2 regions of the Paenibacillus sp. LRG-1 genome follow, and region 1 is predicted to be linked to the other one. Evidence: a T-box and tRNA genes for the amino acid it is inferred to sense, from the RefSeq annotation. Region 1 holds a T-box; the other holds one or more tRNA genes.

Region 1 (11,466 bases):
TCAAAGCAGCGCACAGAAAGGATGAGTGGGTTTCTGGGACAAGTGCAGGTGTGGATTGGGCAGGATCATATTGAGTGTACAGGCTTGTTGGATACAGGTAACCAGCTCTATGATCCTTTGACCCGAACCCCGGTGATGGTCATGGAGGCGGCCTTGTGGGAATCGTATTTGCCCGCCTCCTGGCTTCGAAAATGTTCTGAGGGTAATGCTGACCAACTGGTGATGGAACTGGGGGACGAATCGTTTAGCTGGCAGGATCGTGTTCGTCTCGTCCCCTATCGTGGAATTAACCGCAGTCATTCCTTTATGCTCGCCCTCAAACCAGACCGAGTAGAGGTGGTGATGAATGGGGCTCATTTTGTACATCATCGAGTGTTGATTGGCTTGGATGGGGGAACATTGTCAGCAGAGGGTAAGTATCGTGCCATCATCCACCCGGATGTGACGGCACAAGAAGAGGGCAGTGCTGATACCAACCAGAAACGAGATGCACATTTTAGTGAGCATTTTACGGAATCAGGATGACGAGCATAAACACAAAATGATGTTTGAAGGCGACGAGAAATATCCAATGGTGAAATGGGCGGAACACAGCTGGAATTGCACTATTTTCAAAAGGGGGAGAATGATATGTGGGAACAGATGAAATTGAAGATGAAAATTAGGCTAGCGTTGCAATTGCAATATTATCGTATTTTATTTTTATTTGGGCTGAAAAGTGAAGAAATTTATTATATTGGCGGCAGCGAGGCGCTCCCCCCACCGCTGACGAGAGACGAAGAAGAATATTTGCTGGGGAAACTTTCTTCTGGAGATGCAGCAGTACGGTCGATGCTAATCGAAAGAAATTTGCGGTTAGTCGTATATATTGCCCGTAAATTTGAGAATACGGGAATCAACATTGAGGATCTCGTATCCATTGGTGCTATTGGACTAATCAAAGCGGTTAACACTTTTGATCCAGAGAAGAAAATCAAACTTGCGACATATGCGTCTCGATGCATTGAGAATGAGATTTTGATGTATTTGCGTCGCAATAGTAAAACGAGAACGGAAGTTTCTTTTGATGAGCCTCTGAATATTGATTGGGACGGTAATGAATTATTGCTTTCCGATGTGATGGGGACGGAAAATGATACCATTTACCGTAATATCGAGGAGCAGGTGGACCGTAAATTATTGCATAAGGCACTGGATAAGTTGACGGATCGAGAGCGTTTGATTATGGAGCTGCGCTTCGGCTTACAAGACGGAGAAGAGAAGACACAGAAGGATGTTGCTGACCTGTTGGGTATCTCGCAATCGTATATTTCGCGTCTGGAAAAGCGAATTATAAAGCGCTTACGAAAAGAATTTAATAAAATGGTATAATGCATGGGTATATCCGGAAGCGATGGAAACGGCGAATAAAAAAATGCCCTCAGGAGATAATGTACATTAATGTTGCTCCTTGGGAGGTAAGACACGATGACCCGAAATAAAGTGGAAATTTGCGGTGTGGATACCGCCAAACTGCCGGTATTAACCAATGCAGAAATGCGCGAGTTGTTCACATCACTTCAGCAAAATAATGAACGATCAGCCAGAGAAAAATTGGTCAACGGCAATCTCCGACTCGTCCTGAGTGTGATTCAACGATTTAACAATCGGGGAGAGTTTGTGGACGATTTGTTCCAGGTAGGATGTATCGGCCTAATGAAGGCGATTGATAATTTTGACCTTTCGCAAAACGTAAAGTTCTCCACTTATGCGGTGCCGATGATTATCGGAGAGATCCGCCGTTATTTGCGGGATAACAATCCGATCCGTGTATCTCGTTCGTTACGGGATATTGCATATAAGGCGCTTCAGGTGCGGGACAGTCTGACGAATCTGAACTCGCGAGAACCAACGATTTTTGAAATTTCAGAGGCATTGAATGTGCCCAAAGAAGACGTTGTGTTCGCGTTGGATGCGATTCAGGATCCGGTTTCGCTGTTCGAGCCGATATATCACGACGGGGGCGACCCAATCTATGTGATGGATCAGATCAGTGATGACAGAAATAAAGACGTCTCATGGATTGAGGAAATCGCTCTGCGGGAAGCGATGCATCGCCTGGGCCAGCGTGAAAAGATGATATTGTCTATGCGTTTTTATGAAGGAAAGACGCAAATGGAGGTTGCCGACGAAATCGGTATCTCTCAAGCCCAGGTTTCAAGATTAGAGAAGTCGGCTATACAGCAAATGCAAAAACATGTAAAGTCCTAATGAAATGAATGCTTGAATGATTCAGCGATAAAAACGATCCTACCCGGATCGTTTTTGCGTTTACAGGACATTTTTTGGGCTCTTCCGCTCATATAGTGAAATAAAGGATGTGATGCGTGTGAGTGCACCAGAAACGTCAGTAAGAGCAATGAAAATTTCCGAGTTTCAAACCAAGGATGTCATTAACATTGTAGATGGACGACGTCTGGGACAAATCAGTGATTTGGAGATTGACGTGCGGCAGGGGAAAATTGAAGCCATTGTGGTTCCAGGCAGCAGTCGTTTTATGGGCTGGTTTGGAGGCGGAAGCGAGTTGGTCATTCCGTGGCGCAACATTGTGAAAATTGGTTCGGATGTTGTGCTTGTACGACTGGAAGGATTGCATGAGCCGCCGGGTGAAGGTGAGGAAAAGTTGTATATCGAACGTCAAGAGCGGAGTGACCGACGGGGCTTCTGAACTTGCAGATCTACGTATTTTAGTGTGTTGTGAAGACACGGCGGCTGCTTTTTGGTACACTGGGCAGTAGAGGTGAGAATGAATGGAACCATTTGTAGTGAACACCGAGGCTACGGGGGCTGCGCTTATGAAAGATGGCGGACGTCCCGTACCGGAGTTGTTATATATTCAATCTTGGGAGCGGCAGGTTCAGGGATTAACAGCGGGTTTTACAGGTCGTCATGGCGGTGTCAGTGAGGTGCCCTACGCTAGTCTGAACTGTGCGTTCCATGTGGGGGATGACCCCGAGCAAGTTATTCGTAACCGTCGGCTCATTGCTGAGCAGCTTGGCTTTGCTGCTGAAGCGTGGACGTGCGGTGAACAGGTTCATGGTCATCATGTTGCCGTGGTCAAGGCTGCTGATCGCGGGCGGGGCTTTATGGATCGTGCATCCGCTTTTCAGGACACAGATGGACTTTTGACGAATGTACCTGGCATTTTGCTGACGTCCTTTTATGCAGACTGTGTACCATTATATTTTTGTGATCCAGTCCGCCGTGTGATTGGGTTGGCGCATGCAGGCTGGAAGGGAACCGTTGCGGAAATCGCATTGAAAATGGTACAGACCATGCAAAGCGAATATGGATCTCAGCCGTCTGATATACTAGCAGCTATTGGTCCTTCCATTGGTTCTGAATCCTATGAGGTGGATGAGCACGTGATGAGCCAAATTCGGGTTTTGGAGCATGATTGCCCGGGTAATGATAAATGGGAAGGTTCTGTTTACTTTCCCTTAACCACCGGAAAAACACTACTTGACTTGAAACAATGCAATCGACACATTATGATGAAAGCAGGAATATTGCCGAGCCATATCGAATGTACTACCTTATGCACGAGTAGCCGTAGCGATTTGTTTTTTTCATATCGCAAAGAAGGCGGCGTCACAGGAAGAATGGCGAGTTGGATTGGTCTGGAAGAGAGGTGAGTCCTCCCGTGTCTTTGGAGGAACGAATTAAAGAAGTGAATGCCCGTGTAGAAGCGGCATGTGCCCGAAGCGGACGTTCGCGTGATGAAGTTAATGTGATCGCTGTCACCAAATATGTTTCGGCGGCGACAATGACATCGGTACTGGATAGCGACTTAGAGCATGTGGGCGAAAATCGCTGGCAGGATGCTGCGGATAAATGGAGCAAGTTGGGTGACCGGGGAACGTGGCATTTTATTGGTCATCTCCAAACGAATAAGGTTAAAGATGTGATTGGAAAATTTAAATTTATACATTCGCTTGACCGCTTATCGCTCGCTCAGGAATTGGACAAGAAGGCAGCCGCTCTGGGACTGCGAGTTAAAGCTTTTGTGCAAGTCAATATTTCTGGGGAAATATCCAAATATGGCTTGTCCTCTGAGGCGGTTGTCCCCTTTTTGGAACAAATTCGCGAGTTGGAGCATGTGGACGTAATTGGCTTGATGACGATGGCTCCTCATGAGGAAGACCCGGAAAAAACTCGGCCTGTGTTTCGGGGATTACGTGAATTACGGGATAGGTTAAATGGACAAGCCTTGACCAGAGAACCCATCGTTCACTTGTCTATGGGGATGTCCAATGATTTTGAAGTGGCGGTTGAAGAGGGAGCGACCTGGCTGCGGCTTGGTTCCGTACTGGTCGGACGAGAGGAGGATTTCCATTGGGCGTAATGAATAAGTTCATGAACTTTCTGGGGCTTCAGGAAGAAGAGGAAGTTATAGAGCGAGAGGTTATGAATACGCCGGAAGATCAAGAAATTGAAACCCCAAGCTTTGATAAACGTAAGAACCAGAAGAGCACTAATGTTGTCAGCATCCATTCACAGAAAAATGTGAAAGTTGTCCTGTATGAGCCGCGTTCTTATGATGAAGCACAGGAAATTGCCGACCATATCCGTTCCCATCGTACCGTCGTAGTTAATTTGCAACGAATTCGCAAGGATCAGGCGCTGCGCATTATTGATTTTTTGAGTGGTACTGTGTATGCACTGGGTGGTGGTATTTCCAAGGTCGGGAACAATATTTTTCTGTGTACACCAGACACGGTTGAGATTCAAGGCTCTATTACGGAAATACTGGCTGACACTGAACAAGAACTTAACAGAATGAGGTGAACTTTTCTTGATCGAGGTAATTTACTGGCTATTTCAGATTTATTCGTACATGATCATTGCATATGTTCTGCTGTCATGGCTTCCTAATGCCAGAGAGAGTGTAATTGGCGATTTACTTGCCAAGTTTGTGGAGCCGTATTTGTCTCCTTTTCGCAGGTTTATACCGCCAATCTTCGGGATGATTGATATTTCACCCATCGTTGCGCTGATTGCTCTGCGTTTTGCGTCATACGGTTTGATTTCTTTGATTGGTAATTTCGTCTAGGAGGAGTTATGCGAACTGAGATTTATGAGCATTTTCACCCGGATGAACGGGATTATGTGGATCGCGCTTCCGAATGGATCAGTCATGCGGGAGCTTATCATGAGCAGAAGCTGACTGATTTTTTGGACCCGCGTCAACAGTACATATTGGAGACACTTGCTTCGAAGGAAGACAAGGTCACGATTAGGGTAGATGGCGGATATATGGCTTCAGAACGAAAGCGGGCGCTTATTGCGCCCGATTATTCGTATTTGGACGGTGAGGAGATGGGGATTCAGGTCCTTTCCATCACATCTGACGATCATAAAGTAGGTACTCTTGAACACGGTGATTATCTAGGTGCCCTACTGGGACTTGGAATCAAACGTGGGAAAATCGGGGACATTCATGTACTAGATGATGGGTGCCATGTATTGGTAGCTTCAGAGATTGTCGATTTTATGACGATGCATTTGCAGCAGGTACATCGTGTCCATGTATGGACAGAACTGTTGCCTGTAGCGAGTCTGCGAACGAAGGAAGTTGCATTAGAGGCGCTAGATCTGACTGTCGCTTCTTTACGACTGGACGGTATTGCCAGCGATGTGTACAAGCTAAGCCGCAGTAAAATATTAACACCGATTCGGGCGGGACGGTGCCGGGTAAATTGGAAGGTGGAGGAGAATCCATCCACTCCACTTAAAGCTGGGGACGTTATTTCCATGCAGGGTTTTGGGCGTTTCAAAGTGCTTGAAACAGACGGGATGACAAAAAAGGGAAGATTCCGTGTCAAAATTGGTAAGTTTGTATAGCTGTAGGCAGGAATCACGAGCTTTCTGTCGAAAGAATTAAGCTATAGCGAAGAACTGGAACGATTTTGCTCTGTACAGTATTCACAAAACGGGGTATGATGACCGATAGATGATAGTGAGCGTCGTGACGCGGAAAATGTATTTTTTGTCAATCTTATAGGAGGTGGACGGCATGCCATTAACGCCATTGGATATACATAACAAGGAATTTGCCCGCCGGCTTCGCGGTTATGATGAGGATCAGGTTAATGAATTTTTGGATCAGGTGATCAAAGATTACGAGGGCGTTATTCGTGAAAATAAAGAACTGAGCACCGAGTTGTTGAACGTACAGGAGAAGCTTGATCATTTCGCGACGATTGAGGATACCCTGAGTAAGACAATTATCGTGGCGCAGGAAGCGGCTGATGAAGTTCGTAACAACGCCAAGAAAGAATCCCAACTGATCGTGAAGGAAGCGGAAAAAAATGCGGACCGTATTGTGAACGAAGCATTATCTAAATCCCGCAAGATCGCGTTGGAGGTTGAAGAACTGAAGAAGCAGGCATCGATTTACCGAGCACGGTTTCGTACACTGGTGGAAGCACAGCTTGACTTGTTAAGCCAAGACGGCTGGGAAGCCCTTGAAAACCGGGAACGCGAAGTACTGGAGCGCGAGCGTGAGATGAAAGAAATTTACTAATTTCATTTCTGACAAGCTTTTATTAGGCTTTGTTAGGGTTGACTTTTATCTTTAAACAGGCTATAACTGTAAATACTATACTGAATTCAATGATTATCCGTCCGTCGGCTGATGGTTGTTATTCAAGGCAACGATGTTGCTGATTTAATATTCGATGAATTTAACATGTTTAATTCGTTGATGGGAATGAGTACGTCATGATTTGTCCCTCAGAGAGTTGGCCTTCCGGTGCAAGCCAACGTTCAGAACATGACCGAAGATCCTCCCGGAGAAGTGAGCTGAAGCGCTTAAGATTTATGGCGTGTGTAAGCAATCACCGTTTGCCATGCGTTATAATGGCGCCCTGCTGTAGTTGAGTGGGGCTCAGAGAGCCGTGATGAGACTGTATTTTAGAATGGTCTGTTTTTACGGAATCAGGGTGGTAACGCGAGCACAGTCTCGTCCCTTTACAGGGATGGGGCTTTTTTTGTTGCTTTTTTTAGGAAATGCTAGGGAAATCAATGATGAGCAGAGAGGGAGTATGAAGTATGAACAGAGTGGATGTTAAAGAAAAAGCACGGTCCCGTGACCTGCGCATCCTGAGCAAATGGAAAGAAGAGGACACATTCCGTAAATCCATCACAAATCGTGAAGGAAAGCCAAATTTTGTATTTTATGAGGGCCCACCAACAGCTAACGGTAAACCGCATATCGGTCACATGCTGGGCCGTGTAATTAAGGATTTTGTAGGCCGCTATCAGACAATGAAGGGGTACCGCGTCGTACGTAAGGCAGGCTGGGACACGCATGGCTTGCCGGTAGAATTGGGTGTACAAAAGCAACTGGGAATCTCCCACAAACCTGAAATTGAAGAATATGGCGTTGAAAAGTTTATTAAAAAATGTAAGGCAAGTGTGTTTGAGTATGAGCAACAATGGCGTGATCTAACCGAAGCGATCGGATACTGGACAGACCTCGATAACCCGTACATTACATTGGATAATAACTATATCGAGAGCGTATGGAACATTTTGGCGACAATTCATGAAAAAGATCTGCTGTATCGTGGTCATCGTGTGAGTCCGTATTGCCCGGATTGTCAGACGACGCTAAGTTCTCATGAAGTAGCGCAGGGCTACAAAGATGTGAAGGATCTGAGTGCCACTGCCAAATTCAAGTTGCATAGCAGTGGTGAATATGTACTGGCTTGGACCACAACACCTTGGACCTTGCCGAGTCACGTGGCGCTCGCCGTCAACCCTGAACTGGAATATGCACGTGTGAAGCAGGAAGACGGTGTATACATCGTTGCTAAAAATCTGGTTGAGGACGTAATTAAAGGCGATCATGAAGTGATTGGCACACTATCCGGTTCAGAACTGGTTGGCCAAACGTATACCCCGCCATTTACGTATTTTCAGGTTGAGAAGGGTAATCAGATTCTGGGTGCGAAGTTCGTAACAGACTCCAGCGGTACAGGTATCGTTCATATGGCTCCAGCGCATGGTGAGGATGATTACCGGGTATGTCGTGAAAATGGTGTTGAGTTCATCAACGTGGTGGATCTTCAAGGTAACTATGTAGAGGAAATCACTGATTTTGCAGGCCGTTTTGTAAAAGACTGTGATGTAGATATTGTTAAAATGCTGTCCGAAAAAGGCTTGCTGTACAGCAAGGAAAAATACGAGCATAGCTATCCGTTCTGCTGGCGCTGCGATACTCCATTATTGTACTATGCTATGGACAGCTGGTTTATCAAAACAACTGCGATCAAGGATCAACTGATTGCCAACAACAGCGAAGTCGAATGGTACCCGGGGCATATACGTGAAGGACGTTTTGGCAAGTTTTTGGAGGAACTGGTGGATTGGAACATCAGTCGCGATCGCTATTGGGGTACACCGCTAAACATCTGGGTTTGTGAAGAAACTGGAGAACAGTTCGCTCCACATAGTATTGCTGAATTGAGGGAACGTGCGATTGGCGTTGTACCAGCGGACATCGAGCTGCACAAACCATATGTAGATGATATTAAGGTTCGTAGCCAATGCGGTAAATACGAGATGACTCGTACACCGGAAGTAATCGACGTATGGTTCGATAGTGGCTCTATGCCGTTTGCACAGCATCATTATCCTTTTGAAAATAATGAAACCTTCGAGCAGCAATTTCCTGCAGATATGATCTGTGAAGGGATTGACCAGACTCGTGGCTGGTTCTATAGCTTGCTTGCGGTTTCGACTATGCTGACTGGCAAAGCTCCTTATAAAGCTGTAATGGCGACAGGCCATGTACTGGATGAGCAGGGGCAGAAAATGTCCAAATCCAAGGGTAATGTTATTGATCCGTGGGAAGTGATTGACGAGTACGGTACAGATGCTTTCCGCTGGGCACTGCTGTCCGATAGTGCACCATGGAATAGCAAACGTTTTTCCAAAGGCATTGTAGGCGAGGCTAAATCGAAGCTGGTCGATACGCTTGTCAATACACACGCTTTTCTGACCTTGTATGCGGATATCGACGGATTTGATCCGGCACAGCATCCGTTCAAACCATCGGCCCATAAGTTGGATCGTTGGATTTTGTCCCGTCTGAATAGCCTCATTTTGGTAGTGGACAAAGCGCTGGCTGTAAATGACTTCCTGAACTCATCTAAAGCAATTGAATCGTTTGTGGATGAGCTGAGCAACTGGTATATCCGTCGTTCACGCGACCGATTCTGGGGCAATGGTCTTACAGAAGATAAGCTGGATGCATACCGTACACTGACTGAGGTGCTGTTAACGACTGCCAAACTACTTGCGCCGTTTACACCACTGCTTGCAGAGGATATTTACCTCAATCTGAGCAACGGGGAAAGTGTTCATTTGGATGATTATCCGACTGCCAATGAGTCCTTGATCGATCTGGAACTGGAACGAGACATGGAAACGGCACGTCGTGTCGTCGAATTGGCGCGTAACGTCCGCAACGAAACGGGTTTGAAAACGCGTCAACCGTTGTCCGAGTTGATTCTGTCCATGGATCAGGATTTTGAACTGAGTGGCTATGAGGAAATCATCAAAGATGAAATTAACGTGAAGCATATTCATGTTGAGACGGACGATAGCGGCTTTGTAGATTTTACACTGAAACTGAATTTGAAAGTAGCAGGCAAGAAATACGGCAAAAATGTCGGTTTCCTACAAAACTTTTTCAAAGGAATGTCTGCTGAGGATACCCGTTCTGTTGTAGAAAAAGGAGTGTTAAACGTCGCTTCTCCAGAAGGTGAAGAGCTGCAAGTTACGGCCGAAGAACTGCTGGTGGAGAAAAAAGCGAAAGAAGGCTTCGCTTCTGCTTCCGGTTATGGCTTAACGGTAGCGTTGAACACAGACATTACGCCAGAGCTGGAGCAAGAGGGTTGGGTACGTGAAGTGGTTCGTGCGGTACAGGATTATCGTAAAAAACTGGATCTGCCGATTGAAAAGTATGTGGCGTTGACGTTGGATGTAGATAACGAGCTGCGTCAGGCCATCGAAAGCTTCGATTCTGTGTTGCGTGAGAACGTATTGGTTACTACTGTGACATTTGGTCAAGCCGAACCGGCAGAACATGTGGATGTGAACGGTAAAACCATCGGCGTTCATATTGGAGAATAATTACAAGCCCCCTGTCCCATAATACAATAACAGGCAGCATATAAAAACGAGCCTAAGCATCGGAAACGGTTTTTCTCCGTTACGTGCTTCGGCTCGTTTGCTGCGTTCAGGGCAGCCATGGGAAAAGGGGGATTGTGCATATGACGGCACGATCAAGGCGTAGACAGGGGAGAAGTCTCCGAGAGATGAACGGAGAAGGAGCAGCCGTAGCCGCAGATAAAAGCAAAACAGGTAATCAGGCAGAGCATTTAAGTCGTGTTGAAAAGCTGATACGTGCTGTGTCAGAGCAGATGGAACGGACACGTATTGCAGATTATGCTTTGCTGCTGAACAAGCCTTGGCGATTACTTTGGCTAAATCTAATATCAGGCGTTTCCAGGGGAATCGGCATCGCGCTAGGTTTTACTTTTTTTGCCGCTACCATTATTTATGTGCTGCAAGTGCTCGGAGCGTTGAATTTGCCGATTATCGGTGATTATATCGCTGATATTGTACGGATTGTACAACGACAATTGGAGCTTACTACCTATTAGGCAACGATCTCCACTTTGATGTTCACGATTCGTCTTCGTGCGTATCCGGCTCCAGTAGACCTTCGCCCTCGCCATCTTCGATATAACGCTGATAAATGGAACTACGAATAACGGAAACATTTTGTCCATAAATGTCAGTAGCAACAAAGCTTTCGTATGGTTCTACGAAGCCCATATTATCGTCGCCTGCTTCAATTTCCATATCATCATAACTGTGGATTTCTCCACTTTCGGCCATGGCTGGTGTGTTAGAGGTACCCCAATTTTCGACGATCTGCCAAGCATCTTCACCGTCGAAGCCGTTTTGATCATCCCGCTCATCCAGACTCGTTCTGCCGAACGAGGGAGCGAGAAATTCTTCCTCCACTGGGCGGCGGTTAGACACTTCTGTTTCGGGACTGTACTCTTTGCAGTAAATGGTATAGGGAACAGCCAGCAGGCGCTCATAGGGAATGGGTTTACCGCTGGTGGCACAAATGCCATACGTCCCCTTTTCCATGGCCATCAGAGCTGATTCGATGCGTTCTAATTGGAATTCGTCGTGTTCCAGTAAGGAAATATCCTTGGCTCGCTCGTAGGTTTCGGTAGCCAGGTCTCCTGGATGGTTATCAATAGGAGAAAGCTCGCCGGTTTGATCGCGTTGGGAATCGCCGAGTCCGTAATGGTCGTTGTCTTGCAAACGATGCTCAATTTCTTTTTTGCGTTCCAGCAGTTCGTTACGCAAGCCCTGCAATTGTTGCTCCGTCAATGG
Region 2 (11,466 bases), 2.5 Mb from region 1:
GAATAATCCCATTCTCAACCCTGGGAACGGTTGGGTAAGCCGTCTGGCCCATGAACCACGGGTAGCGCTGCGGGTGCTTGAAGATATGCTCGCTCCCTATTTGAATACGGGGCGCGTTCATGTATACTATCACACCGTGCCTATTGCGGTTCAGACGGATGGGGACTGTATTACTTCTGTAACTGTCCGTACCTCGAATAGCTCTGATCATAAGTGTGGATTTAGAGTGCTGCACGGAACGTTTTATCTGGATGCGACAGAGTGTGGTGATCTCCTTCCAATGGCGGGCGTGGAGCATACGAGTGGAGCGGAGTCGCGGGCTGCTACGGGTGAACCTCATGCACTGGAGTGTGCTAACCCTTTTGATATGCAATCTATCACACATGTGGCTGCCGTAGACTATATTCCCCAGGAAAGCTTCATTATAGAGCGCCCGCAACAATATGATTTCTGGAGAAATTATATTCCTTCCTTTTCCCGTTTTCCGATTTTGAGCTGGTTTGCTACTGACGCGGATGATACCAGTAAACTAAAACAGTTCACATTGTTTCCTAACGATCAGGGCATTGTATCCTTATGGGATTATCGTCGTATTGTAGATCCCTCGATATGGAGCGAACCGCTAAATAATGGTGAGGTAACTCTTTTAAACTGGGCGCAAAATGATTATTACCTAGGGCCATTGATCGGTGTCACCGCTCAGGAGCAGGCAAAACATCGAGAAGGAGCGCGTGAGTTGACTCGTTCATTAATATATTGGCTTCAAACCGAAGCGCCCCGATTAGATGGAGGGTTCGGCTATCCGGGCATTCGACCACGGGGTGATATTCTCGGCACATCTGACGGTCTGGCTAAAACGGCTTATATTCGCGAGTCACGCCGAATTCAGGCCAAGTATATGATATCTGAGTTTGATGTAAGTCGTGAGCTTCGGGGGGAAGAGGGGCCAAAGCGATATACAGACAGTGTAGGTGTAGGTAGCTATCATTTGGATCTTCATCCAACTACGGTATCTCAGCGAACATTCTACATCCCTAACTATCCCTATGAAATTCCATTGGGCTCACTTATTCCGGTGAGAGTGCGCAATTTACTTCCTGCCTGCAAAAATATAGGGATGACCCAAGTAGCCAATGGCTGCTATCGATTGCATCCTACAGAATGGAATATAGGAGAATCAGCGGGAAGCCTAGCGGCTTACTGTGTCTCCAACGAAGTATATCCCATTGAAGTGAGCCGATCAGCAGAGCATCTTGGATGTTTTCAAAATGTTCTTCTTCGCCAAGGTGTGGAACTACACTGGCCTGCAGAGGTATTCGAGCCAGAGGGAGTCATCAGCTAATGAAGGGGCAACTAGCCCCTCGACTGATTTAAATGAGCTGAAAGATGAACGGATTTATTCTAAAATAAAAAAACAAAAAAAGTGCTTGCTAAGTTGCTTGGCTTTATGATATATTATTTGAGCTGACAACAAAACAGCAGTTTCAAAAGCGAAAAGCTTGGGTGAAACGATCTTCGAAAAAAAGAAAAAAATAACCCTTGCATTTTTGAAACGAACATGATATGATCTTATAGCTGCTGAAAAACGCGGCGAAAGAGAAATGTTTGATCTTTGAAAACTGAACAACGAGTGAGTAAAACGATTTTGTTCGCAAAATCAAACAAGAGATATTTTTATCTCGTCAGTTTCAAAATGAGCTTATCGCTCTTTCTATAAACCAACTTCGGTTGGTCTTTAATGGAGAGTTTGATCCTGGCTCAGGACGAACGCTGGCGGCGTGCCTAATACATGCAAGTCGAGCGGGGTTGTTTAGAAGCTTGCTTCTAAACAACCTAGCGGCGGACGGGTGAGTAACACGTAGGCAACCTGCCCACAAGACAGGGATAACTACCGGAAACGGTAGCTAATACCCGATACATCCTTTTCCTGCATGGGAGAAGGAGGAAAGACGGAGCAATCTGTCACTTGTGGATGGGCCTGCGGCGCATTAGCTAGTTGGTGGGGTAAAGGCCTACCAAGGCGACGATGCGTAGCCGACCTGAGAGGGTGATCGGCCACACTGGGACTGAGACACGGCCCAGACTCCTACGGGAGGCAGCAGTAGGGAATCTTCCGCAATGGGCGAAAGCCTGACGGAGCAACGCCGCGTGAGTGATGAAGGTTTTCGGATCGTAAAGCTCTGTTGCCAGGGAAGAACGTCTTGTAGAGTAACTGCTACAAGAGTGACGGTACCTGAGAAGAAAGCCCCGGCTAACTACGTGCCAGCAGCCGCGGTAATACGTAGGGGGCAAGCGTTGTCCGGAATTATTGGGCGTAAAGCGCGCGCAGGCGGCTCTTTAAGTCTGGTGTTTAATCCCGAGGCTCAACTTCGGGTCGCACTGGAAACTGGGGAGCTTGAGTGCAGAAGAGGAGAGTGGAATTCCACGTGTAGCGGTGAAATGCGTAGATATGTGGAGGAACACCAGTGGCGAAGGCGACTCTCTGGGCTGTAACTGACGCTGAGGCGCGAAAGCGTGGGGAGCAAACAGGATTAGATACCCTGGTAGTCCACGCCGTAAACGATGAATGCTAGGTGTTAGGGGTTTCGATACCCTTGGTGCCGAAGTTAACACATTAAGCATTCCGCCTGGGGAGTACGGTCGCAAGACTGAAACTCAAAGGAATTGACGGGGACCCGCACAAGCAGTGGAGTATGTGGTTTAATTCGAAGCAACGCGAAGAACCTTACCAGGTCTTGACATCCCTCTGACCGGTCTAGAGATAGACCTTTCCTTCGGGACAGAGGAGACAGGTGGTGCATGGTTGTCGTCAGCTCGTGTCGTGAGATGTTGGGTTAAGTCCCGCAACGAGCGCAACCCTTATGCTTAGTTGCCAGCAGGTCAAGCTGGGCACTCTAAGCAGACTGCCGGTGACAAACCGGAGGAAGGTGGGGATGACGTCAAATCATCATGCCCCTTATGACCTGGGCTACACACGTACTACAATGGCCGGTACAACGGGAAGCGAAATCGCGAGGTGGAGCCAATCCTAGAAAAGCCGGTCTCAGTTCGGATTGTAGGCTGCAACTCGCCTACATGAAGTCGGAATTGCTAGTAATCGCGGATCAGCATGCCGCGGTGAATACGTTCCCGGGTCTTGTACACACCGCCCGTCACACCACGAGAGTTTACAACACCCGAAGTCGGTGGGGTAACCCGCAAGGGAGCCAGCCGCCGAAGGTGGGGTAGATGATTGGGGTGAAGTCGTAACAAGGTAGCCGTATCGGAAGGTGCGGCTGGATCACCTCCTTTCTATGGAGAATCGTTTCCTGCAACGGAAACATTCAAATATGAAGCGTAAGCTTCAAAACTCAGGTTTAGGCCTGTTACTCACTCGTTGCTCAGTTTTGAGAGCTCAAACTCTCAAGCTTCGACGAATGTTTCATTCACACATGCGTGTGGAAGCGAAATATTCATCGGGTTTCGCTTCGAAGAAGCGAATTGCACCTTGAAAACTGGATACCGAAACGAAATTGCGTTTTAGAATATTCCTTTAAGCTGATCTTGTGTAAACAAGTGAAATAAAGGTAGCAGCCTTGAATTTCATTCACACGTAAGTGTTGAACCGAAATTCAAAGCGAATCGTATTTACCATGTAAATACTAGGTTAAGCTACAAAGAGCACACGGAGGATGCCTAGGCGCCAGGAGCCGACGAAGGACGTGGCGAACAACGATAAAGCCTCGGGGAGCTGTAAGCAAGCTTTGATCCGGGGATGTCCGAATGGGGAAACCCGGCTGTCTTCATCGACAGTCACTTTCTGCTGAATACATAGGCAGAATAGAGGCAGACCAGGGGAACTGAAACATCTAAGTACCCTGAGGAAGAGAAAACAATAGTGATTCCGTCAGTAGCGGCGAGCGAACGCGGATTAGCCCAAACCAAGGAGCTTGCTCCTTGGGGTTGTGGGACGTCTCACATGGAGTTACAAAGGAACCGGTTAGATGAAGAGGTCTGGAAAGGCCCGCCAGAGAAGGTAAAAGCCCTGTAGTTCAAAACTTGTTCTCTCCGAGACGGATCCCGAGTAGTGCGGGGCACGTGAAACCCCGTATGAATCCGGCAGGACCATCTGCCAAGGCTAAATACTCCCTGGCGACCGATAGTGAAGCAGTACCGTGAGGGAAAGGTGAAAAGCACCCCGGAAGGGGAGTGAAATAGATCCTGAAACCGTGTGCTTACAAGAAGTCAGAGCCCGATCTATGGGTGATGGCGTGCCTTTTGTAGAATGAACCGGCGAGTTACGTTCCCGTGCAAGGTTAAGGTGAAGAGCTGAAGCCGCAGCGAAAGCGAGTCTGAATAGGGCGACTTGAGTACGTGGACGTAGACCCGAAACCGGGTGATCTACCCCTGTCCAGGGTGAAGGTGCGGTAACACGCACTGGAGGCCCGAACCCACGCATGTTGAAAAATGCGGGGATGAGGTGGGGGTAGCGGAGAAATTCCAATCGAACCCGGAGATAGCTGGTTCTCCCCGAAATAGCTTTAGGGCTAGCCTCGGAAAAAAGAATCGTGGAGGTAGAGCACTGATTGGGTGCGGGGCCCGCAAGGGTTACCAAGCTCAGTCAAACTCCGAATGCCATAGATTTAGTTCCGGGAGTCAGACAGTGAGTGCTAAGATCCATTGTCGAAAGGGAAACAGCCCAGACCATCAGCTAAGGTCCCCAAGTGTGTGTTAAGTGGGAAAGGATGTGGAGTTGCACAGACAACCAGGATGTTGGCTTAGAAGCAGCCACCATTGAAAGAGTGCGTAATAGCTCACTGGTCGAGTGACTCTGCGCCGAAAATGTAACGGGGCTAAACACACCACCGAAGCTATGGCTTGATGCTTGCATCAGGGGTAGGGGAGCGTTGAATGCGGGTTGAAGGTGTACCGTAAGGAGCGCTGGACTGCATTCAAGTGAGAATGCCGGTATGAGTAACGAAAAGATCTGTGAGAATCAGATCCGCCGAAAGCCTAAGGGTTCCTGAGGAAGGTTCGTCCGCTCAGGGTAAGTCGGGACCTAAGGCGAGGCCGATAGGCGTAGTCGAAGGACAACAGGTCGAAATTCCTGTACCACCGTAATCCGTTATGAGCGATGGGGTGACGCAGTAGGGTAGTGACGCGGACTGATGGATGTCCGTCTAAGCAGTGAGGCTGGTGTGTAGGCAAATCCGCACATCGTAAGGCTGGGCTGTGATGGGGAGCGAAAATTGTAGTAGCGAAGGTCATGATCTCAGACTGCCAAGAAAAGCCTCTAGCCAGGAGAAGGTGCCCGTACCGCAAACCGACACAGGTAGGCGAGAAGAGAATTCTAAGGCGCGCGGAAGAACTCTCGTTAAGGAACTCGGCAAAATGACCCCGTAACTTCGGGAGAAGGGGTGCCTCGGTAGGGTGAATAGCCCGAGGGGGCCGCAGTGAAAAGGCCCAAGCGACTGTTTAGCAAAAACACAGGTCTGTGCGAAGCCGCAAGGCGAAGTATACGGGCTGACGCCTGCCCGGTGCTGGAAGGTTAAGGGGAGTGGTAAGCCTTCGGGCGAAGCTATGAACCGAAGCCCCAGTAAACGGCGGCCGTAACTATAACGGTCCTAAGGTAGCGAAATTCCTTGTCAGGTAAATTCTGACCCGCACGAATGGCGTAACGACTTGGGCGCTGTCTCAACGAGAGATCCGGTGAAATTTTAATACCTGTGAAGATGCAGGTTACCCGCGACAAGACGGAAAGACCCCATGGAGCTTTACTGCAGCTTGATATTGAATTTGGGTACGATCTGTACAGGATAGGTGGGAGCCGTAGAACTTTGAGCGCCAGCTTGAGAGGAGGCATCCTTGGGATACCACCCTGATCGTATCTAGGTTCTAACTTGGTACCGTAATCCGGTGCGAGGACAGTGTCAGGTGGGCAGTTTGACTGGGGCGGTCGCCTCCTAAAGAGTAACGGAGGCGCCCCAAGGTTCCCTCAGAATGGTTGGAAATCATTCGAAGAGTGCAAAGGCAGAAGGGAGCTTGACTGCGAGACCTACAAGTCGAGCAGGGACGAAAGTCGGGCTTAGTGATCCGGTGGTACCGCATGGAAGGGCCATCGCTCAACGGATAAAAGCTACCCTGGGGATAACAGGCTTATCTCCCCCAAGAGTCCACATCGACGGGGAGGTTTGGCACCTCGATGTCGGCTCATCGCATCCTGGGGCTGAAGTAGGTCCCAAGGGTTGGGCTGTTCGCCCATTAAAGCGGTACGCGAGCTGGGTTCAGAACGTCGTGAGACAGTTCGGTCCCTATCTGTCGTGGGCGTAGGAAATTTGAGAGGAGCTGTCCTTAGTACGAGAGGACCGGGATGGACGTACCGCTGGTGTACCAGTTGTTCCGCCAGGAGCACCGCTGGGTAGCTATGTACGGAAGGGATAAGCGCTGAAAGCATCTAAGCGTGAAGCCCCCCTCAAGATGAGATTTCCCAGTATGTAAGACCCCTTGAAGACGACGAGGTAGATAGGTTGGGGGTGGAAGTGCAGTAATGCATGGAGCTGACCAATACTAATCGGTCGAGGGCTTATCCTAAGAATAAAACGCAAATGAGTTTCGGATCCAGTTTTCAGGGTGTAACCTTGAAAGTATGTACAAGTGACATATGATAAGCGCATGGCTATTCATTCACACGATAAGTGATGAACCGAATAACCATACGGAAGAATTTACGATGTAAATTCATGTTTGGTGGCGATAGCGGAGGGGTTCCACACGTTCCCATCCCGAACACGACCGTTAAGCCCTCCAGCGCCGATGGTACTTGGACCGCAGGGTCCTGGGAGAGTAGGACGTCGCCAAGCGATATCCTTTAAAGGATGATGAAGTTTTACATGTTAGGGCCTTTAGCTCAGCTGGTTAGAGCGCACCCCTGATAAGGGTGAGGTCGGTGGTTCGAGTCCACTAAGGCCCACCACTTCTAGAATAACAAAAAGATTGGGGCCATAGCTCAGCTGGGAGAGCGCCTGCCTTGCACGCAGGAGGTCAGCGGTTCGATCCCGCTTGGCTCCACCAATATTCCCTGATAGCTCAGTTGGTAGAGCACTCGACTGTTAATCGAGTTGTCACAGGTTCGAGTCCTGTTCGGGGAGCCATGTTTTGAATATTTCTGACTTTTATATATAAGGTGGCGGCGTAGCTCAGCTGGCTAGAGCGTACGGTTCATACCCGTGAGGTCGGGGGTTCGATCCCCTCTGCCGCTACTCGGAGAGATACCCAAGTGGCTATAAGGGGACCCTCTGCTAAGGGGTTAGACTGCGAAAGTGGTGCGAGGGTTCGAATCCCTCTCTCTCCGCCATAAATTTATTGGAATCAGAACTTATTTTGTAAGGCCCGTTGGTCAAGGGGTTAAGACACCTCCCTTTCACGGAGGTAACAGGGGTTCGAATCCCCTACGGGTCATAATATGGAGGCTTAGCTCAGCTGGGAGAGCATCTGCCTTACAAGCAGAGGGTCGGGGGTTCGAGCCCCTCAGCCTCCACCATAAGAAAATTTGATAAATCCCTTTTAATGTCGCGGGGTGGAGCAGTTCGGTAGCTCGTCGGGCTCATAACCCGAAGGTCGTAGGTTCAAATCCTGCCCCCGCAATTAATTTCCTATTGGAAATGCCTCTGGAACTGTGGTGTAGAGGCCTAACATGCCTGCCTGTCACGCAGGAGATCGCGGGTTCGAATCCCGTCAGTTCCGCCATTTTAATCTCATATATAGTTGACATATATAGTGTGGATTATATGGTGTAGTAATAAAACAAAATATGGCTCGGTAGCTCAGTCGGTAGAGCAGAGGACTGAAAATCCTCGTGTCGGCGGTTCGATTCCGTCCCGAGCCACCTTTCAAGTGGGAAATGAGTAATGTGCCGGTGTAGCTCAACTGGTAGAGCAACTGACTTGTAATCAGTAGGTTGGGGGTTCAAGTCCTCTCGCCGGCACCATTTTGGAGGATTAGCGAAGTGGCCAAACGCATCAGACTGTAAATCTGCTCCCTTACGGGTTCGGTGGTTCGAATCCATCATCCTCCACCAGTCTTTTCATAATCATATGGCGGTCGTGGCGAAGTGGTTAACGCACCGGACTGTGACTCCGGCATTCGTGGGTTCAAGCCCCATCGGCCGCCCTTTATTCTTAATTTATTGGGGATTAGCCAAGCGGTAAGGCAACGGACTTTGACTCCGTCATGCATAGGTTCAAATCCTATATCCCCAGCCATTAAGAGCCATTAGCTCAGTTGGTAGAGCACCTGACTTTTAATCAGGGTGTCGAAGGTTCGAGTCCTTCATGGCTCACCATTTTTAATTATTTTGCGGTCGTGGCGGAATTGGCAGACGCGCACGGTTCAGGTCCGTGTGGGCTAACCCCCGTGGAGGTTCGAGTCCTCTCGACCGCACCATATTTTGCGGACGTGGCTCAGCGGTAGAGCATCGCCTTGCCAAGGCGAGGGTCGCGGGTTCGATTCCCGTCGTCCGCTCCATTATCCATACGGCGCCATAGCCAAGTGGTAAGGCAAAGCTCTGCAAAAGCTTCATCCCCAGTTCAAATCTGGGTGGCGCCTTGACTGCTCATTATGGATTTAAATATGCGCCCTTAGCTCAGCTGGATAGAGCGTTTGACTACGAATCAAAAGGCCGGGAGTTCGAATCTCTCAGGGCGCGCCATTTCTTAAAAAAAGTATAATGTCGGGATGTAGCTCAGCTTGGTAGAGCACCTGGTTTGGGACCAGGGGGTCGCATGTTCAAATCGTGTCATCCCGATACTGATTTGCGGGTGTAGTTCAATGGTAGAACTCCAGCCTTCCAAGCTGGTAGCGTGGGTTCGATTCCCATCACCCGCTTTTTGCTATAGCGGATTCTTGTTGCCTCAGTGGTGACACCTTATAAATAAAGAGAGCCTGTCTGGGGACAGAGCTCTCTCTTTTTTTGTATTTATCTTCATGTACCCACAATGTGTTGATTATTCATAATCTCGGTATCGGTGTATATCGTTCTGATCATACAACTGGTATACACCGATAACCGATCTAGTGGACAGTTTTTACACGGGAATGGTCAGCTGGATGGAGGTTCCCTCATCTGGAGCAGAGGTCATGCTCATAAATCCCCCTACCCCTCTAGCTCGTTCTTCCATACTGAACAATCCAACTCCCTCTCCTTGGGACTTTCCAGAGAATCCAATGCCCTCATCCCGAATGGTCACTTGTATCATTTCATCTTGATCCTCAACGTCGACATATGCCTCCGCTACATCTGCGTATTTGGCTACATTCGTTAATGCCTCCTGTACAATCCGATAAATTGCTATTTCCTTGCGAATATCAAGGCGTTTACGTAGAGTGCATTGAAAATGCACCTCAATCCCGTAATGAGAACAGAAGTTTTCAATATAGGTTCTTATAGCTGGGACGACACCCAAATCATCCAGAACTGAGGGACGAAGTTCCCACGCTAGACCACGAATATCTTTGATGATGTCGGTCACCTGCGAACGAAGACTCTCCAGAGCAGCACTAGGTTGTTCGGCAAGTTGGCTATCTAACTGAATAATAAGTGAAAACAAGCTTTGTCCTATCCCATCATGTAGCTCTCTTGAAAAGCGTTTACGTTCTTCTTCCTGTATTTGCATGACTTGCGTCATCATAGACTGGAGTTCCGCTTCTACTTTCTTCAGTTTAGTGACCTCATTGCGGATCGCTAAGTACTGATAGGGTTTACCTTCCTCGTCCATAAACGGAACGATCGTAGTATTCACCCAGTAGTAGCTGTTATCTTTAGCACGATTACGTATTTCTCCTTGCCATACCTCACCTGAACGGATTGTAGTCCACAGGTTTTTCATGAAGGCAGGGGTATGATAGCCTGAATTAATGAGACGATGATCCTGACCGATCAGCTCTTCACGACTGTATTGCGAAATCTCACAAAACTTGTCGTTCACGTACTGAATAATACCTCGATGATCGGTCAAAGCAACAATGGAAGACGTATCTAGAGCAAATTTTAGATTGGATAGTTGGTGGAGTGAGTTACGTAGTGCATGGAGAAAAGGGGACTCTGGTATATAAATTTCTAGATCATTCAGCAATGTATCGGTTGATTCACCAAAGGCATGCTGCAGTAAAGGATTAGAAGGTTCATTCATAATGGAGCAGCCCCTTTTTTAGTGCGAATTTGACTAGCTCAGGTCGTGTTTTCAAGTTAAGCTTCTCCATAAGGTTACTTTTATGGGACTCTACGGTTTTGACGCTAATCACTAGGTGCTCGGCAATTTCCTTGTTGGCATATCCTTTGGCTACCCACGATAGAATCTCCTTTTCCCGCTCAGATAGGGATTCATAGGGTCCGGCTATGCCTTCCTGTTTGATTTTGTCCAGATATTCACTCATCAGTCGTTTGGTTGCATTCGGGTACAAATAGGCACTACCCTCGGCTACAGACTGGATGGCAGCGAGCAACTCCTCGTGAGGTGCGCTTTTTAAAATATATCCGGATGCTCCAGCCTGAATGGCCCGGAACAGATATTCTTCATCATCATGCATTGTTAAAATAAGGACTTCTGTGTCGGGCAACTTTTTTTTTAATTCAGTGGTTGCCGTGAGACCATCTTTGCCAGGTGGCATGCTAAAATCCATGAGCACGACATTAGGTTGTAGCTCCACTGCCTTGTGGATTGCCTCATCCCCGTCTGCTGCATCTCCTACTACCTTGATACCGTTTTTGCCGTCCAATAGGGCCATGAGGCCAGAACGTACGACAACGTGATCATCCACTACTAGTATACGAATCAATTTGTCATCCCCTCGAACGGTAAAAAAACCGTGCGTTTTGTCATAATCATAGCAAATTTTAGGGATTTCAATCAACAAAGATAGTTAGGGACAGTCATATCAAATATTTTATGAGTTTCATTATCTACAGAAACATTGTTGATCTATGGAGTAAGAGGGTAAGCACATAGTTGGCTAAGGCGTTGAGCGACTTGAGTGGCCTCGGCTACATCAGACTCTGTGAACATCCTCACATCACGATTACCAAGAAGCAGCACACCGTTGGGCAGATCCCCTGTGCTGGAAAAGGGAATAGCAACAGCAGAGTGAAGCTGCTCGGCCAGCATTAGTGCACATTCCTGACGCAAACGTATACTACCTGATAGCAAAGCACTTACAGTCACGGTACGTCCCAAGCGAACAGCCATCCCGGCAATACCATGGCCAATCTTAAAAGAAATAAGACGATAGCGATTGCTTCGGCTACCGGAGGCGTAATACCAATGCAACTTACCACCCGACTTGGACATAAATGCAAGGGCAGTGAGATCACCATAAATAGTATCTCTCAACTGATTCAGTTCTTTTTGCATTTCATCCGTTATTTGTAGCATAGAAGACACATCCTTTTTCATAACCAAACTATATCTCTAATTCATTGTAGTTCCGACAGTT

The links. The T-box of region 1 lies ahead of ileS (isoleucine--tRNA ligase). A T-box ahead of a tRNA ligase gene usually reads a tRNA of that ligase, here a tRNA-Ile.
Region 2: it encodes a tRNA-Ile, which carries the amino acid that the T-box ahead of ileS (isoleucine--tRNA ligase) is inferred to sense. The anticodon was not compared.

Annotation. Positions count from the first base shown of each region.
Region 1 covers NZ_CM170126.1:3,973,993-3,985,458, reverse strand. The annotation lists gene spoIIGA (sigma-E processing peptidase SpoIIGA) at 1-525, shown strand, start outside; gene sigE (RNA polymerase sporulation sigma factor SigE) at 631-1,371, shown strand; gene sigG (RNA polymerase sporulation sigma factor SigG) at 1,468-2,250, shown strand; gene ACUUJN_RS17545 (YlmC/YmxH family sporulation protein) at 2,363-2,707, shown strand; gene pgeF (peptidoglycan editing factor PgeF) at 2,790-3,674, shown strand; gene ACUUJN_RS17535 (YggS family pyridoxal phosphate-dependent enzyme) at 3,683-4,384, shown strand; gene ACUUJN_RS17530 (cell division protein SepF) at 4,375-4,827, shown strand; gene ACUUJN_RS17525 (YggT family protein) at 4,835-5,092, shown strand; gene ACUUJN_RS17520 (YlmH family RNA-binding protein) at 5,101-5,883, shown strand; gene ACUUJN_RS17515 (DivIVA domain-containing protein) at 6,056-6,565, shown strand; T-box leader at 6,734-7,014, shown strand; gene ileS (isoleucine--tRNA ligase) at 7,093-10,182, shown strand; gene ACUUJN_RS17505 (DUF5665 domain-containing protein) at 10,323-10,715, shown strand; gene ACUUJN_RS17500 (TraR/DksA C4-type zinc finger protein) at 10,738-11,466, opposite strand, start outside.
Region 2 covers NZ_CM170126.1:428,459-439,924, forward strand. The annotation lists gene ACUUJN_RS01850 (FAD-dependent oxidoreductase) at 1-1,342, shown strand, start outside; rRNA gene ACUUJN_RS01855 (16S ribosomal RNA) at 1,736-3,291, shown strand; rRNA gene ACUUJN_RS01860 (23S ribosomal RNA) at 3,645-6,570, shown strand; rRNA gene rrf (5S ribosomal RNA) at 6,723-6,839, shown strand; tRNA gene ACUUJN_RS01870 (tRNA-Ile) at 6,876-6,952, shown strand; tRNA gene ACUUJN_RS01875 (tRNA-Ala) at 6,975-7,050, shown strand; tRNA gene ACUUJN_RS01880 (tRNA-Asn) at 7,055-7,130, shown strand; tRNA gene ACUUJN_RS01885 (tRNA-Met) at 7,165-7,238, shown strand; tRNA gene ACUUJN_RS01890 (tRNA-Ser) at 7,242-7,333, shown strand; tRNA gene ACUUJN_RS01895 (tRNA-Glu) at 7,366-7,437, shown strand; tRNA gene ACUUJN_RS01900 (tRNA-Val) at 7,444-7,519, shown strand; tRNA gene ACUUJN_RS01905 (tRNA-Met) at 7,550-7,623, shown strand; tRNA gene ACUUJN_RS01910 (tRNA-Asp) at 7,649-7,725, shown strand; tRNA gene ACUUJN_RS01915 (tRNA-Phe) at 7,792-7,864, shown strand; tRNA gene ACUUJN_RS01920 (tRNA-Thr) at 7,891-7,966, shown strand; tRNA gene ACUUJN_RS01925 (tRNA-Tyr) at 7,971-8,056, shown strand; tRNA gene ACUUJN_RS01930 (tRNA-His) at 8,076-8,148, shown strand; tRNA gene ACUUJN_RS01935 (tRNA-Gln) at 8,166-8,240, shown strand; tRNA gene ACUUJN_RS01940 (tRNA-Lys) at 8,245-8,320, shown strand; tRNA gene ACUUJN_RS01945 (tRNA-Leu) at 8,335-8,421, shown strand; tRNA gene ACUUJN_RS01950 (tRNA-Gly) at 8,428-8,502, shown strand; tRNA gene ACUUJN_RS01955 (tRNA-Cys) at 8,513-8,583, shown strand; tRNA gene ACUUJN_RS01960 (tRNA-Arg) at 8,610-8,686, shown strand; tRNA gene ACUUJN_RS01965 (tRNA-Pro) at 8,709-8,782, shown strand; tRNA gene ACUUJN_RS01970 (tRNA-Gly) at 8,792-8,862, shown strand; gene ACUUJN_RS01975 (PAS domain-containing sensor histidine kinase) at 9,063-10,166, opposite strand; gene ACUUJN_RS01980 (response regulator) at 10,159-10,812, opposite strand; gene ACUUJN_RS01985 (GAF domain-containing protein) at 10,956-11,405, opposite strand.